Regions from separate parts of the Streptomyces sp. NBC_00353 genome, predicted to be linked through region 4. Evidence: riboswitches for the same ligand, from Rfam matches in the RefSeq annotation. Region 4 holds a riboswitch; each other region holds the start of a gene.
The links. A riboswitch is a leader RNA that binds a small molecule or an ion and turns the genes downstream of it on or off. The one in region 4 is predicted to bind cobalamin.
Positions count from the first base shown of each region.

Region 1: it holds a riboswitch for cobalamin, as region 4 does, so the genes downstream of both, OHA88_RS09285 (CbtB domain-containing protein) here and OHA88_RS18215 (ribonucleoside-diphosphate reductase subunit alpha) in region 4, are expected to answer to the same signal.
Region 2: it holds a riboswitch for cobalamin, as region 4 does, so the genes downstream of both, OHA88_RS31285 (prenyltransferase/squalene oxidase repeat-containing protein) here and OHA88_RS18215 (ribonucleoside-diphosphate reductase subunit alpha) in region 4, are expected to answer to the same signal.
Region 3: it holds a riboswitch for cobalamin, as region 4 does, so the genes downstream of both, OHA88_RS34000 (cobalamin biosynthesis protein) here and OHA88_RS18215 (ribonucleoside-diphosphate reductase subunit alpha) in region 4, are expected to answer to the same signal.

Region 1 covers NZ_CP107985.1:1,948,405-1,952,053, reverse strand. Annotated here, with positions in the region: gene OHA88_RS09300 (hypothetical protein) at 1-254, opposite strand, end outside; gene OHA88_RS09295 (Asp23/Gls24 family envelope stress response protein) at 422-916, opposite strand; gene OHA88_RS09290 (histidine phosphatase family protein) at 1,164-1,760, opposite strand; adenosylcobalamin (AdoCbl) riboswitch at 1,888-2,036, shown strand; gene OHA88_RS09285 (CbtB domain-containing protein) at 2,040-2,258, shown strand; gene OHA88_RS09280 (CbtA family protein) at 2,287-3,060, shown strand; gene OHA88_RS09275 (GNAT family N-acetyltransferase) at 3,150-3,649, opposite strand, start outside.
Region 2 covers NZ_CP107985.1:6,941,970-6,945,618, forward strand. Annotated here, with positions in the region: gene OHA88_RS31275 (energy-coupling factor transporter transmembrane component T) at 1-435, opposite strand, end outside; gene OHA88_RS31280 (SCO2322 family protein) at 432-1,124, opposite strand; gene OHA88_RS31285 (prenyltransferase/squalene oxidase repeat-containing protein) at 1,121-2,386, opposite strand; cobalamin riboswitch at 2,451-2,635, opposite strand; gene OHA88_RS31290 (phosphomannomutase/phosphoglucomutase) at 2,720-3,649, opposite strand, start outside.
Region 3 covers NZ_CP107985.1:7,544,136-7,547,784, forward strand. Annotated here, with positions in the region: gene OHA88_RS33995 (cobyric acid synthase) at 1-915, opposite strand, end outside; gene OHA88_RS34000 (cobalamin biosynthesis protein) at 912-1,892, opposite strand; cobalamin riboswitch at 2,043-2,173, opposite strand; gene OHA88_RS34005 (hypothetical protein) at 2,338-2,571, opposite strand; gene OHA88_RS34010 (inorganic phosphate transporter) at 2,584-3,649, opposite strand, start outside.
Region 4 covers NZ_CP107985.1:4,047,727-4,051,375, reverse strand. Annotated here, with positions in the region: gene OHA88_RS18215 (ribonucleoside-diphosphate reductase subunit alpha) at 1-1,718, opposite strand, end outside; cobalamin riboswitch at 1,862-1,986, opposite strand; gene OHA88_RS18210 (GNAT family N-acetyltransferase) at 2,040-2,540, opposite strand; gene mctP (monocarboxylate uptake permease MctP) at 2,894-3,649, opposite strand, start outside.

The DNA of each region.
Region 1 (3,649 bases), 2.1 Mb from region 4:
CTCCAGTCCTGCGTGTACTGCTGACGGGCAGTCGAGGCCAGCGGCTTCAGATCGAGGTCGTCGTGCCGTTGCTCGCGGTCGCGCAGATCACGCTCTGCCGCCGTGCGGCTGTCACCGGTTTCAACAGCGTGCTCGTACTCGGGCCCGAAGCGTTCTTGCAGATGCCGCCGCCGAATGGCGAGCCGGACAATCACCGCGAGGGCGACAAGGACCACCACCACGACGACGATGGCAACAATGATTCCAGTGGACATCTGGTCCTCCGATCGAGGTCGGCCACATCCCCGTCATGTGCGGCAGCCTCAGTGGCCCTGTACCAGGCGAACATCCGATGGGCCTCGGGAGACAGCCGAGGTTCCAGGCCGACGACACGGCCGATGGGCACCCCCTTCGACCAGGCGCGATCCGGTCCGGCGAACCACTACGCGACTCGCCTCTCCGGCGCCTGCTGCTCCTCTTCCTCGTCGGGCAGCTTCACGTCGGTCACCGTGATGTTGACCTCTACGACCTCCAGACCGGTCATCCGCTCGATGGCGGCGATCACCTCGGTCCGGACATCGCCCGCGAGCTCGACGATCGGGAAGCCGTATTCGACGATGATCGACAGGTCGACAGCGGTCTGAACCTCGCCGACCTCGACCTTGACACCGCTGGTGACGGACCGGCTTCCCGCTCCGGGCACTCGATCCCGCACGGTCCCCATACCGCGGACGAATCCTCCGCCCATGCTCTGGACCCCGGGCACGCCCCGGGCCGCCAGCCCGGCGATCTTCGCCACTACGCCGTCGGCGATCGTGGTACGCCCCCGTGCCCCGGGCTCCGTTCGGCGGTTTTCGCCATGCGGTCCCGCTCCGTGCGTGGACTCGGATGCCGGGCGGGTGGTCTCGGGCCGGCTCAGCTGCGTTTGATCGCTCATGGTCGGTCGCCCTTCCGAAGAGGAGGTGGGCTCGATCGCCTTGGCCATTTTACGTACTATTTGTCAGCATTGCTTGAGCGGAAGAGTGCACGGTCGGGCCCGTCACTGAGGGGAGTGGGTCGCTGTGGGGGAGTCCGGTCTCGGGCGTCGGCTCTCCGGTCCGGGGCGGGGAGGTGAAGTCCGTCGTGACGCATGGCGAAAGCGGCGCACGTGATTCCGTGATCCATCACGGATACGACTCGTCCGGCTACTGTCTGTGCAGTGCGGTGGTCTCGTCGGTTCCGGTGCCCAGGGGCCGCCCGCAACGCAGGTTCCACCGCCCGGACCGGCCGCTGAGCTCGGTCAGCGTCAGCGGAGCGACGTCCAACCGCCAGAATGTCTGGGGCGGAAGGCCCAGCGCATGCACGACCGCGGCCCGCACCACCGCGGGTTCGGCCACGGCGAGCACGCTGCCGTCATCGGCGCCCTCCCGATGCAGCGAATCCAGCCAGCCGCCCACCCGCGCATGCAGATCCAGCAGCGACTCACCGCCGTGCGGGGCCGCCGAGGGCTTGGACAGCCAGGCCGATACCGCCCCCGGCTCGTCCCGGCTCACCTCCGCCAGCCGTTGCCCGCTCCAGCGCCCCAAGTCCCAGCCACGAAGGGCAGGTTCGGGATCGGACCGCAGACCCAATGCCTCGGCGGTCCCGGTGCACCGTTCGTCCGGGCCGTGCACCCGGCGATCGGCAGCAGGCACCGCGGCCGCGGCCGCACGCGCCCGCCGGACGCCGGACGCGTCGAGCGGGGCGTCGCCGTCGAACCGGGCCTCGCGCAGCGCCGCGTTGAGCGCCGGTGAGATCAACATCACCCGTACCGTCAACACCCGCGTCAACTCCCTGAACTGTGGCCTCTTCAGTAAGCACACCATGGCATCCAGGGCTGTGGGGTGGGCAGATGGTGCCATGGCGGCGGGGTGCTCCCAGACGGTATGGTCGCGACGAACATGACGACGGTGTGATGGAAGTCCGGTGAGAATCCGGCACGGTCGCGCCACTGTGAACCCGTATCCGTACGGGAAGTCAGACCCAGCGCTGTCGTCTCAGGCACCACGATCGGGACGCGTGTTCCCCCAGGAGGTTCTGCCATGGCACAGACTGCTGCCCCCGCCGCCGTCGCATCACCCGCCATCACCCCCATCTCGCTGAAGGCCATCGCCCCATGGGCGGTCTTCTTCGGCATTCTCATGCTCGTCCTGCTGTACTTCGTCGGCGCCGAGCAGGGCGCCACTTCGGTCATCTCCGGCGAGGGTGTCCACGAGTGGGTACATGACGGTCGCCACCTGCTCGGTTTCCCCTGCCACTGACACGCCGCGCAAGCCAGGGGAACCCCTCATGAACTCCATATCCGTCAGAGCCCTGCTGGTCCGCGGCATGCTGGCCGGCCTCGTCGCGGGCGCGCTCGCACTTGCCGTCGCCTACTTCCTCGGAGAGTCGCGGGTCGACGCGGCGATCGCCCTCGAAGAGGCACACAGCCACGACCACGGCGGCGGCGAGGAACTCGTCAGCCGCACGATGCAGTCCACGGCCGGCCTCGCCACCGGTGTCCTCGTCTTCGGCGTGGCCATCGGCGGCATCGCCGCGCTCGTCTTCTGCTACGCCCTCGGCCGCATCGGCAGGTTCGGCCCGCGGGCCACGTCTGCACTGATCGCGTTCGGCGCCCTGCTGACCGTGTATGTCGTGCCGTTCCTCAAATACCCGGCCAACCCGCCGGCCGTCGGCAACCCCGACACGATCGGCCAACGCACCGCCCTGTTCTTCCTCATGGTCGCTCTCAGCGTGCTGCTCGCCGTTGCGGCCGTCATCCTCGGCAAGCGGCTGGCTCCTCGCCTGGGCAACTGGAACGCGACGATCGCCGCATCCGCCGGCTACGTCCTCGTCATCGGTCTCGCCTACGCTTTCCTGCCCTCGTTCAACGAGGTCGGCAAGGACTTCCCGGCTGGTCTGCTGTGGGAGTTCCGCCTCGCCACCCTCGCCGTTCAGGCCACGCTCTGGACCACTTTCGGTCTGTTTTTCGGCTACCTGACCGAACGGCTGCTGGTGCCGGGACCGGACACGGTCCCGGCGGGTGGCGGCACGGCATCCCGCACGGCCACCGCTGCCGGCTGACCGGCCGAAAATCCGCTACGACCGAACCCGCCAGGAGACGCCTGGCGGGTTCAGTCGTGGTCGGGGCAGAGCCGCCCGGGTGCCCGGCGTCATGACGGACGTCGAGCGGAGACCTCGGGAGAAGGTTCGGACCCGGCGGCTCCGTTCGTCGCAGTCGCTCCGCCCCCGGGTTCGGCCGCCGGTCCGGCCGTCCAGTCGATCCGGTAATGCCTCAGCAGGTCGTCCTCCCCGACGAAGTGCATGCCCGCCGCTGCCATGACGTGCTGGGACGCGGTGTTGTCGAGGTCGGCGTCGCCCCTGACCGACGCGACACCCGCGGCACGGGCAATCTCCAGCAGTGCACGCAGGGCCTCGGAGGCGTACCCCTTTCCGCGCATTGCCGGTATCAGGCCGTAGCCGATCGTGACCTGCCCCCGGTCGTCCGGGACACCGTGGAAACCGACTCCGCCGATGGCGTGCCCGTTCTCGCGGAGGCGGATCTCGTACGCGCCGAACGGCTGAGGATTGCCGGTATCCGCGCAGTGCTCCAGGAAGTGCCTCGCGCCGGCCCGGTCGCCGTCGTTGGGGTAGTCAGGTGCCCAGAGGGCGT
Region 2 (3,649 bases), 2.9 Mb from region 4:
CAGCAGGGTGGCCAGCTTCGCCCCGTCGTACAGCGCGAAGAGCAACTGCTCGGCGGTGACCCGGCCGCCGATCCTGACGCCCTGCGCCCAGTCGGGGAGCGGGACTTCGGGGAGGGTGAACACCGGGTGCGTACCGGGGATCGGTGAGCCGAGAAAGACGGAGAACAGCAGCCGCACGCCGACGACGAACAGCCCGATCCTGATGAACGCCCCGTACGAACGGGCCCACGGCGCATCCGTCCGGCGCGCCGCCACGACGTAACCGGCCACCCCCACCAGCAGCCCGAGCAGCAGCGGATTGCTGGTCCGGGAGGCGGCGGTGGCCAGCCCGATCGCCCACAGCCACCAGGCCCCGGCGGGCAGGGCGTTGCTGCGGGTCGCCTCGGGGGCGCGCAGGGCACGGCCCGGCCGGGCAGGGCCGGCGGAGACGGTCATCCGCGGCGGCGGCGGGCCTGCACCACTGCGGCGACGCCGAGCAGAAGGACGGCGGCGACACCGGCGAGCACCCCGGCGGACGGACCGCCGCGGCCGCTCCCCGGGTGGGCCGAGGCGGACGGGCTCGCGGGTGCCTGCGACGTACCGTCGGCGTGCCCGGTGCCGGAGACCTGCTCACCGCAGCCCGAGGCCGGATAGCCGGAGATCGCGCAGAGCAGTGCCTCGCTGCTGTAGCGCAGCGGCTTGGCCACGGAGGCGAGGGCCTCCGCGGCGCTCGCGTCCTCGGCGACCTGCGCGCATGCGGTACGCGGCGCGGGCGGCGTCTCCCCGTCCGGGGCGTCCGCCGCCGTGCCGGGGTCGATGACGAGCGCGATCCGCTTGGTGCCGTCCTTGGCGGGGGTGTCCGCACAGATCACCGCGAAGTCGGGGGCGCGGCGCGGTTTCGCCGAGTCCTGGGAGTCCTCGCTCACCGAGAACCGGAAGCCCTGCACCGCACCGTCGTCGGGCCGGACCAGCGACGGGCCCTGGGTGGCGTACGCCCAGCCCGTCCCCTTGCCCTCCCAGAACGACCAGTAGCGGTAGCCGGCCGCGTGGGCGGTGCCCGCACCGAGCACGGTCAGGACGGCGCCGAGAACGAGCAGCAGGGCGCCCGCCGTCGGCCACCCGGATCGATTGCCCGCCCGGTTCACAGCTGCGGGGTCTTCCGGCGGCTGCTGATGAGGAAGCCGACGCCGGCACCGGCGGCGAGACCGATACCGACGAGCCACCACACCCCGAGACCGGCGTCGTCGCTGGTGCCGTCCTGCGCCGCGTAGTCGCTGGTGGCCGGCGAGGGTGTGTGGGCGGCGGCCGGCTTCGGTCCGGTCGCGTTCAGCCGCTCGACCAGGTCGACGCCGCCGAAGTCGCGGGCATCGGCGCCGGTCGTGTGCGCGGCCACGACCAACTGGGCGTAGGCGGCCGGGCCGTTCTCGGCCGCCCAGGGCGCGGCGTTCTTCTTCAGCCAGCCGAGCGCGCCGGCCGCCTTGTCCTGGTGGCCCGTGGCGGCCAGGGCGACGACCGCGTCCGCGGTGTTGCCGAAATCGGGCTGCTCGGTGGTGTCGGTGGCGCCCGGCATCGGGGGCTGGTTCAGGTGGCCGGTCTTCGCGAGGGCGCCCGCGAGATAGTGGGCACCGTTCTGGGCGGCCTGCTCGGGCTTGACGACGGCACCCTTGTGGCAGGTGGGCGCCTTGTCCTCGGACGCGGAATTGTTCCAGGCGGCCAGCCCCTTGCCCATCGAACCGAGCACTCCGGCCGCGGTGGCGTCCGCGTTGGCGGCGAGCTTGCCGGCCTTGTCGGGCTGGTACGCGAACGCGCCGCCGTCCTTGCCGCCGCACGGGATGGCCAGTTCGAGCAACGCGTCGTACGGCGTCCTGCCGCCCTTGGTCGTCACATCGCCGAGCCGCTGGCCCCGCTTGGCCAGGGCGCCGATCACGATCGAGGTGGAGTTGGCGTCGCTGGGCGAGCCCGGGTTGTAACCCCAGCCGCCGTCCTCGTTCTGAACGGACTTCAGCCAGTCGACCCCGTTGTCGACGGCATCGCCGTGCCCGCCGACCTCGGCCAGCGCCTGGACCGCGGCGGCGGTGGCATTGGTGTCCGTCATGGTCTTCGCGTCGCACGGCTTGCCGGCATCTGCGCGGTACGAGGCGTAGGCGCCGCTGTCGCACTGCTGGGCGACCAGCCAGTCGACGGACGCGGCGGCGGGCGTGACCCCTTCGAGCCGCTGGGCGATGAAGGCCAGCGACTGCCTCCAGACCCCGTCGTACGTCGGGTCCTTGGTGCCGTACAGCCCGGACGGCAGTGCGACGGACGGGGTGGGCGACGGAGACGGCGCCGCCACCGCGGCCGGGGCAGCGGCCGCACAGAGCACGGTGGCGGTGGCGGCGAGCGTTGCTGCGGTGCGGCGAACGGTCATGGTGGGCTGGGCCTCTCCTGCGGTGGGAACCGGGCACAGGCACACTCAGGCACCAGGCTCCGGCCCCGTATGCCTCGACGGTGCCGGTCACCGGGGTTCCGGTGACGCGAGCCGGTCACGACCGCGGACAGGGCATTCCGACTTACCGCTGTGTCAGCGGCTCACGGTTGCGTGGTCAGCGCCGGATTCGCACCGGCTTCCCCCTGAACGGGCATGATGACGACTCGCACACTCTACCGGGGCGTAGCCCGCCCCTTCGGGCGGAGGGGCGCCCGGAACAGCGACGTACGTCACCCGTGGGGCCGGGGCGGGACGGAGCGGTGGGAGAGGAGGTCAGCCCCTGATGACCGCCAGTGCCTCGTCGCGAACCCTGGCCATGGTGGCCTCGTCCCGGGCTTCGACGTTCAGGCGGAGGAGCGGCTCGGTGTTGGAGGGGCGGACATTGAACCACCAGTCCGCTGCCGTGACGGTCAGGCCGTCGAGTTCGTCGAGGGTGACTCCCTCACGGCCGGCGTAGGCAGCGGTGACCGCGGTGAGGCGGTCGGCCCGGTCGGCGACCGTGGAGTTGATCTCGCCGGAAGCGGCATAGCGGTCGTACCCCGCGACCAGTGCGGACAGGGGACCGTCCTGCCCGCCGAGCGCCGCCAGCACATGCAGGGCAGCGAGCATCCCGGTGTCGGCGTTCCAGAAGTCCTGGAAGTAGTAGTGCGCGGAGTGCTCGCCCCCGAAGATCGCCCCGGACCGGGCCATCTCCGCCTTGATGAAGGAGTGCCCGACGCGCGTACGCACCGGGGTGCCGCCGTGCTCACGGACCACCTCCGGCACCGACCACGAGGTGATCAGATTGTGGATGACCACGCCCGAGCCGCCGTGGCGGGCCAGCTCCCGGGCCGCCACCAGCGCGGTGATCGCCGACGGCGAGACCGGATCGCCGTGCTCGTCGACGACGAAACAGCGGTCCGCGTCTCCGTCGAACGCGATACCGAGGTCGGCGCCCTCGTCACGCACCCGCTTCTGCAGGTCGACGATGTTGGCCGGATCGAGCGGGTTCGCCTCGTGGTGGGGGAACGTCCCGTCCAGCTCGAAGTACATCGGGACCAGATCCAGCGGGAGGCCCGCGAAGACCGTCGGCACGGTGTGCCCGCCCATTCCGTTGCCCGCGTCCACCACCACCTTCAGCGGCCGGATCGACGTCACGTCCACCAGAGAGAGCAGGTGGGCGGCGTAGTCCTGCAGGGTCTCCCGTTCACCGACCGCGCCCGG
Region 3 (3,649 bases), 3.5 Mb from region 4:
CACGATCACCAGGTCCGCGTCGGCCAGCTCCTCCGCCCGGTCCACGAACCGCACCACCACACCCGGTTCGGCGGCCAGCGCGTCCACATCGGTGAAGTTCGACATCAGCGGCACCGCGCACACCGCGACCCGCAGCACGTCCTCGCCGTGCGGAGGCGCGACGACCGACTCGCGTACGGCCCCGCGCAGCGAGATCCGCAGTCCGTCCTCCTCGTCGATGCCCAGGCCATGGGCGAACGGCAGCACCCCGTACGTCGGCCGCCCGGTCAGCCCGTGCAGCATGTCGAGCCCCGGCTCCAGCAGCGACACGTCGCCGCGGAACTTGTTGACCAGATAGCCCGCGATCAGCGCCTGGTCCTCGGCGCTGAGCAGCGCCGTGGTACCGAAGAAGGAGGCGAAGACACCGCCGCGGTCGATGTCGCCGACGACGACCACCGGGAACCGCGCGGCCCGCGCGATCCCCATGTTCACGATGTCGGTGCGGCGCAGATTGATCTCGGCCGGGCTGCCCGCCCCCTCGCAGATCACCGCGTCGTACGTGCCCCGAAGCTGTTCCAGACAGTCCACGACCGTGGAGAGCAGCGACTCCTGCCGTCCCCCGTGGTAGCCGCGTGCACTCATCTCGCCCACCGGCCTGCCCATCAGGACGACCTGGCTGGAGCGGTCGCTGCCGGGCTTGAGCAGTACCGGGTTCATCAGCGCGGTCGGCTCCACCCGGGCTGCCTGGGCCTGCATCGCCTGCGCACGTCCGATCTCCGCGCCCTCGCGGGTGACGAACGAGTTCAGCGACATGTTCTGCGCCTTGAACGGCGCGACCTTCACCCCCTGGCGCACCAGCCAGCGGCAGATGCCTGCCGTGACGACGCTCTTGCCCGCGTCCGACGTGGTTCCGGCGACAAGCAGTCCGCCGCTCATTTTCCGCTCCGTCCCGCGGCCGGGCGCCGCCCCGTGGACGACCGCCTCCCCGCGATCAGCCGGCCCGCCGCGCACACGCCGAGGGCCAGCACCCCCACCCGGCGCGACAGCCGCACCGCGCGCTCGATGTCCTCGGTCTCCACCGCACGGCCGGCCGTGCCGTTCAGCACCGGCCGGTGCTCGACACGGCCGCCGTACGCCAGGGTCCCGCCGAGCCGTACGCCGAGCGCGCCCGCGAACGAGGCCTCCACCGGCCCCGCGTTGGGGCTCGGGTGCTTGCCGGCGTCGGCCCGCCAGGCGCGTACCGCCCGACGTGGCTGCCCCCCGGCAACCACGGCGAGCGCGGCCGTGAGACGGGCACCGGGCCAGCCGACGACGTCGTCCAGCCGGGCCGAGGCCCAGCCGTAGCGCAGATGGCGGGGTGATTTGTGCCCGACCATGGCGTCGAGGGTGTTGACGGCCCGGAAGGCGACGAGTCCGGGCACGCCGCCCAGCGCGCCCCACACCAGCGCGCCGACCACCGCGTCGGAGGTGTTCTCGGCGACGGACTCCACCACGGCGCGGGCGATCTGCGGCCCGTCGAGGGAGTGCGGGTCGCGGCCGCACAGATGGGGGAGCCGCTCACGGGCCAGTGCGATGTCACCGGCGGCCAGCGCGCCGCCGATGGCGCGGGCCTCGCGCCCCAGCGAGGTGCCGCCGACGACCGACCAGGTGGCGGCCGCGGTGAGGGCGACGGATGCGGCGGGATGACGGCGTACGGCACGGGCGGCCAGTGCGGCTCCGCCCGCGGCCCCTCCGGCGCAGACCAGGGTGTGCAGTGCGCCCCACCCGCGGTGGTCGCGCCACAGGCGGCGCTCGACGGCTGCGGCGGCCCGTCCGAACGCGGCGACCGGATGCCGCCGGCGGGGATCACCGAGCAGCAGATCGCCGATCAGACCGGCCGTGGCGCCGTACGCGAAGATGCGGTCGGCTCGCACGGCTCAGCCGGCCGTTGCGCCTCGAAGGACCTTCGTACAGCCGGCTCCTGGTGGGAGCGGCACAGAAACGGACGACGACGCACGGCAGCCGGGCATGGCGATATGTCCTCACTCAGGGTCCGCGCCCTGGTTCGACGTGACCGGCGGCGAGAGTCTCCTGGCTCCCGGATCCGCAGTTCCCCCGGCCTTCCAACCCGCCTGCGCGAGCCGTGACTTCCGGTGTGGGGGACTGCTCCCCGGTGACAGTGGCGGGACCGCGCCGGATTCGCACCGGCTTCCTCTGCTGTCGCCGTAAATGGCTCCGGCAGTCCACCACGCTCCGCGAATGCCCGTCAACCTGGCCTTGACCTGCGGCGGCGCAGTGTGCGCAGACGCACATCGGGCCGGACACACGCGAGGTGTGTCCGGCCCGATGAGACCCCGATGACGGAGTGCGGGTTGGTGCTCAGGCGACGATCAGATAGATCCCGTACGCGACCGCGGCCGCGCAGAGCCCGAAGCAGAGGTACGCGCCGGTGCGGGCGAGTACCAGGGAGCCTGAGGTGGAGCCGCCCTGCGCCGCCGGTTCCGGCTGCTTGGAGAGGCCGACGATGCCCAGGGTGAAGAGGCCCACCAGCGCCACGGTGACGACGAGGGAGACGCCGAAGACGGAACCGAGAGCTGCCCAGTCGATGTTCATGGTGATCTGTCCTTACACCGTGGCGGGCCGCGCCGGATCGGCGACGGTTCCGGCCGGGGCCGGGATGGTGGTCTTGAGGTCCGTGTCCGCGTCCGTGGCTGCGGTCGCGTCCGCCGTCGTGGCCGCAGCCGCGGCCCCGGTGGGCGGCGGGGTGACGGCCGCCATGGCGGTGGTGATGACACCCGCCGGTTCGGCGTCGGGAGCGACATCGTCGTGACCGACCGGCTTGCGGCGGGACAGCAGCCAGATGGCGGCGGACCCGCCGATCAGCAGCATGGCGACGACGACGACACCCCAGGTGCCCTGCTTGGTGAGGAATTCCGCGCCCGCACCGACCAGACCGGCGGCCGGCAGGGTCAGACCCCAGGCGACGAACATCCGGGTCGCGGTGGACCAGCGGACCACACCGCCCCGGCGGCCCAGTCCCGCACCCATCACGGCGCCGGAGCACGACTGGGTGGTGGAGAGGGAGAAGCCGAGGTGCGAGGAGGCCAGGATGACCGTGGCCGCGCTGGTCTGGGCGGCGAAGCCCTGCGGCGGCTTGAGTTCGGTGAGGCCACTGCCCATGGTGCGGATGATGCGCCAGCCGCCGAGGTAGGTGCCGAGCGCGATGGCCATACCGGCGGAGACGATGACCCAGACCGGCGGGTTGGAGCCGGGGGAGAGAACGCCGCCGGTGACCAGGGCCAGGGTGATGATGCCCATGGTCTTCTGCGCGTCGTTGGTGCCGTGGGCGAGCGAGACCAGTCCGGCCGAGGCGATCTGGCCGGCGCGGTAGCCCTTGGCGGTGGCCTTCTCCTGGGCGTCGTTACGGACCTTGCCGCCGATCCGGTACGTCAGCCTGGTCGCCAGCAGTGCGGCGAGACCGGCGACGACCGGGGCGGCGACCGCGGGGAGCAGCACCTTGGTGACGACGGTGCCGCCGTCGACCGAGGACCAGCCCGCCGACATCACCGCGGCGCCGATGAGTCCGCCGAAGAGGGCGTGGGAGGAACTGGACGGCAGGCCGACCAGCCAGGTCAGCAGATTCCACAGAATGGCGCCGACGAGGGCCGCGAAGATGACTTCTGTCCGCAGC
Region 4 (3,649 bases):
GCGGCGCGCGTCTCGGACCAGGCGGGCAGCGGACCGGACCGCTCGGCGAGGTCGCAGGACGCCTCGTACGCGGCGAGCATGATCCGCTCGGAGATCTTCGTGGAGAGCGCGCGGGCCTCGGGGGAGTCGAACGGCAGCCGCAGCTGGAAGAAGACGTCCTGGAGCCCCATCGCGCCCAGACCCACCGGGCGCCAGCGAGCGTTGGACCGGCCGGCCTGCTCGGTCGGGTAGAAGTTGATGTCGACGACCCGGTCGAGGAACGTCACGGCGGTACGGACGGTGGAGTCCAGCCGCTCCCAGTCGATCCCACCGTCGGCCACGAACGCCCCGAGATTGACCGAACCGAGGTTGCAGACGGCCGTCTCGCCGTCGTCGGTGACTTCGAGGATCTCGGTGCACAGGTTCGACGAGTGGACGACGCGGCCCGGCTCGGCGGTCTGGTTCGCGGTCCGGTTGGAGGCGTCCTTGAAGGTCATCCAGCCCTGGCCGGTCTGCGCGAGGGTCCGCATCATCCGGCCGTACAGCTCACGCGCCGGCATCGACTTGCGGGCCAGGCCCTTGGCCTCGGCGGCCCGGTACGCGGCGTCGAACTCGTCGCCCCACAGGTCGACCAGCTCGGGCACGTCAGCGGGCGAGAACAGCGACCAGTCGCCGTCCGTGTCGACCCGGCGCATGAACTCGTCCGGGATCCAGTGCGCCAGGTTGAGGTTGTGCGTACGCCGCTGGTCCTCACCGGTGTTGTCGCGCAGCTCCAGGAACTCCTCGATGTCCGCGTGCCACGTCTCCAGGTAGACGGCGGCGGCGCCCTTGCGGCGGCCGCCCTGGTTCACCGCGGCGACCGAGGCGTCGAGTGTCTTCAGGAACGGCACGATGCCGTTGGAGTGCCCGTTGGTGCCGCGGATCAGCGAACCGCGGGCGCGGATCCGGGAGTACGAGAGGCCGATGCCGCCCGCGTGCTTGGAGAGCCGTGCCACCTGGTGGTAGCGGTCGTAGATCGAGTCGAGCTCGTCCAGCGGCGAGTCCAGCAGATAGCAGGAGGACATCTGCGGGTGCCGGGTGCCGGAGTTGAAGAGTGTGGGGGAGGACGGGAGGTAGTCGAGACGGCTCATCAGGCCGTACAGCGAGGCGACCTCGTCCACTGCGCGCGCCGAGTCGTCCTCGGCGAGACCGGCCGCGACCCGCAGCATGAAGTGCTGTGGCGTCTCGATGACCTGACGGGTGTGCGGGTGGCGCAGCAGATAGCGGCTGTGCAGCGTCCGCAGCCCGAAGTAGCCGAACCGGTCGTCGGCGCCGTCGGCGAGCGACTGCTCGACCAGCGCGTCGAGCCGGGCCGCGTGGAGCGCCACGAACGCGGCCGTGCGGTCCGCGATCAGACCTTCGCGGTGGCCGACGGAGACCGAGGCGGAGAAGGACACCGCGCCCTGACCGGCCGCCTCGTCCGCGATGGTGCGGGTGAGGAGGCGGGCGGCGAGCCGGGAGTACGCGGGGTCCTCGGAGATCAGACCTGCGGCGGCCTCGGTGGCCAGCGAACGCAACTCTGCTTCGTCCGACCGGGCGTTGCGCCCGCGCAGCGCGGCTGCGGCGACGCGACCGGGGTCGGTGTCGGGCAGATCGACGGTGAGGTCGGTCAGGGTCCGCAGCAGTGCGGTCCCGGGTCCGTCGTTCGCGGTTCCCGTGGACTCGGCGACTGAAGCCGGATCGGCTGGCGCGATGGTCATGTGGTGCTCTCCCTCGCTCGGCTCGGGGCCGGGCGGGGAGCGGGGCAGCCGGGCAGAGGCGGGCCCGGAAAAGAGGGCAGCACTCCGTGCGGCGTCCACCGGCCCATCCGCGAGGCCCGGACGTCTGGGCGTCCGGATCGGTCGAGCCGGACGCGCTGTCGGCAGGTCCTCGGACTTACAGGGTGCGCAAAAGTACACCGATCACACCGTTGCGGGACAGTTCCGGATTCACACCGGATTTCCCTGCGGCGACAGCGAGCACGAGCATACATGTGGGGGCCGCCCGATGAGACAGCCCCCACATGTTGTGTCGTACGCGGTTCACAGGGTGAGGCTGTAGGTGAGCAGCTGGAGGCCTGGAATGGGATACCAGTCGCGCTCCGGAGTCCGTGCGAAGCCCAGTCGACGGTAGATGCGGTGCGCCCCGAGCATGGCCGGCTGCGTCGACAGGACGAGCCGCGCGACGCCGTCCGTACCCCGTGCGCGGTCGATACAGGCCCGTACGAGCGCCTCACCCGCCCCGAGGCCACGCGCCTCCGGCGCGACGGCGAGCATCCGGAATTCGGCCTCGTCGGGGCCGGCGATGTCGGCCCACGGGTTGCCGGGCGGTGCGTATGTCACGCCGCCCAGTACCCGGCCGTCGGCACCGACCGCGACGAGCACGTCGGCCTCGGCGGCGCGGCGCGGCACGTCGCGGAGTCGTTCGAGATACGGGTCGTCGGCACCGAGGTCGAGCAGGCCGTCGTCGAGGTACGCGAATGCGGTGATCTCGCCGAGAAGGTGGTGTTCGCTGGGGTCGACGGCCCTGATCGATATGTCCATGGCGGAAGTCTGCCGTACGGGGCGCGGGGCGCGGGGTGCGCGCCCAGGGGCACCAGGGGTGCCGCTCCTGACCGAAACCGGTGTGGCCCGCCCGGCCACGGATTTGTCCTCCGTCGTCGGGCGGGCCACATGTATCACTGGCGTGCAGGCTTAGGGCCTCTCGCTTGGATCAGGCTGGGGGGCTCGCGGGGTCTGGCACGCACATCTGCCGCGTTGTCGTCGGTTTTCCCCAAGCTCTCGGCTTCGCTCGAGCAGGGGAGACCCCATTCGCTCCGCGTGGGCTCCTTCCTCCGCCCTGCAGCTGCACGCACCGGACCCCGCTCCCTGATCCGGCCTGATCCAAACGAAAGACCCTACTTGGTCGACGGGCTCGCGTCGGGGGAGCCGGCCGGCTCAGGCCTGGCCAACGGGAGTTCGACCTTCACGCCCGGGTCGCCCGCGTCCGCCGTGTAGTCGGACGGTGACGTCTCGTCGATTCCGGCCGGGGCCTTCACCGCGTTCAGGACGAACGTCAGCACCACCGTCACCACCACGTTCAGTACGAACGCCGTCAGGCCGATGTAGCCGATCTCGCCGATCCCCGGGATCTCCTTCGAGGAGCCGCCGAAGTGCGCCTGGGTCGGGCTCGCCACCCCGTACGCGGCGAGCGTGCCGTAGACCATGCCGACCGCCCAGCCGGCGAGCAGCGCCCAGCGGTGGAACCACCGGGTGAACAGGCCGCCGACCAGCGCCGGGAACGTCTGCAGGATCCAGATCCCGCCCAGCAGCTGGAAGTTGATCGCGACCGTCTTGTCCATCGTGAGGACGAAGGCGAGCGCACCGACCTTCACCAGCAGCGACACCAGCTTGGAGACCTTCGTCTCCTGGGCCGGGGTCGCGTCGGGCTTCAGGAAGTCCTTGTAGATGTTCCGGGTGAAGAGGTTGGCGGCTGCGATCGACATGATCGCGGCGGGCACCAGCGCGCCGATACCGATCGCGGCGAACGCCACCCCGGCGAACCAGTCGGGGAACATGTTCTCGAACAGCTGCGGGATCGCCAGCTGCCCGTTCTGCACCTTGACCCCGGCGGCGATCGCCATGAAGCCGAGCAGTGCCAGCAGGCCCAGCAT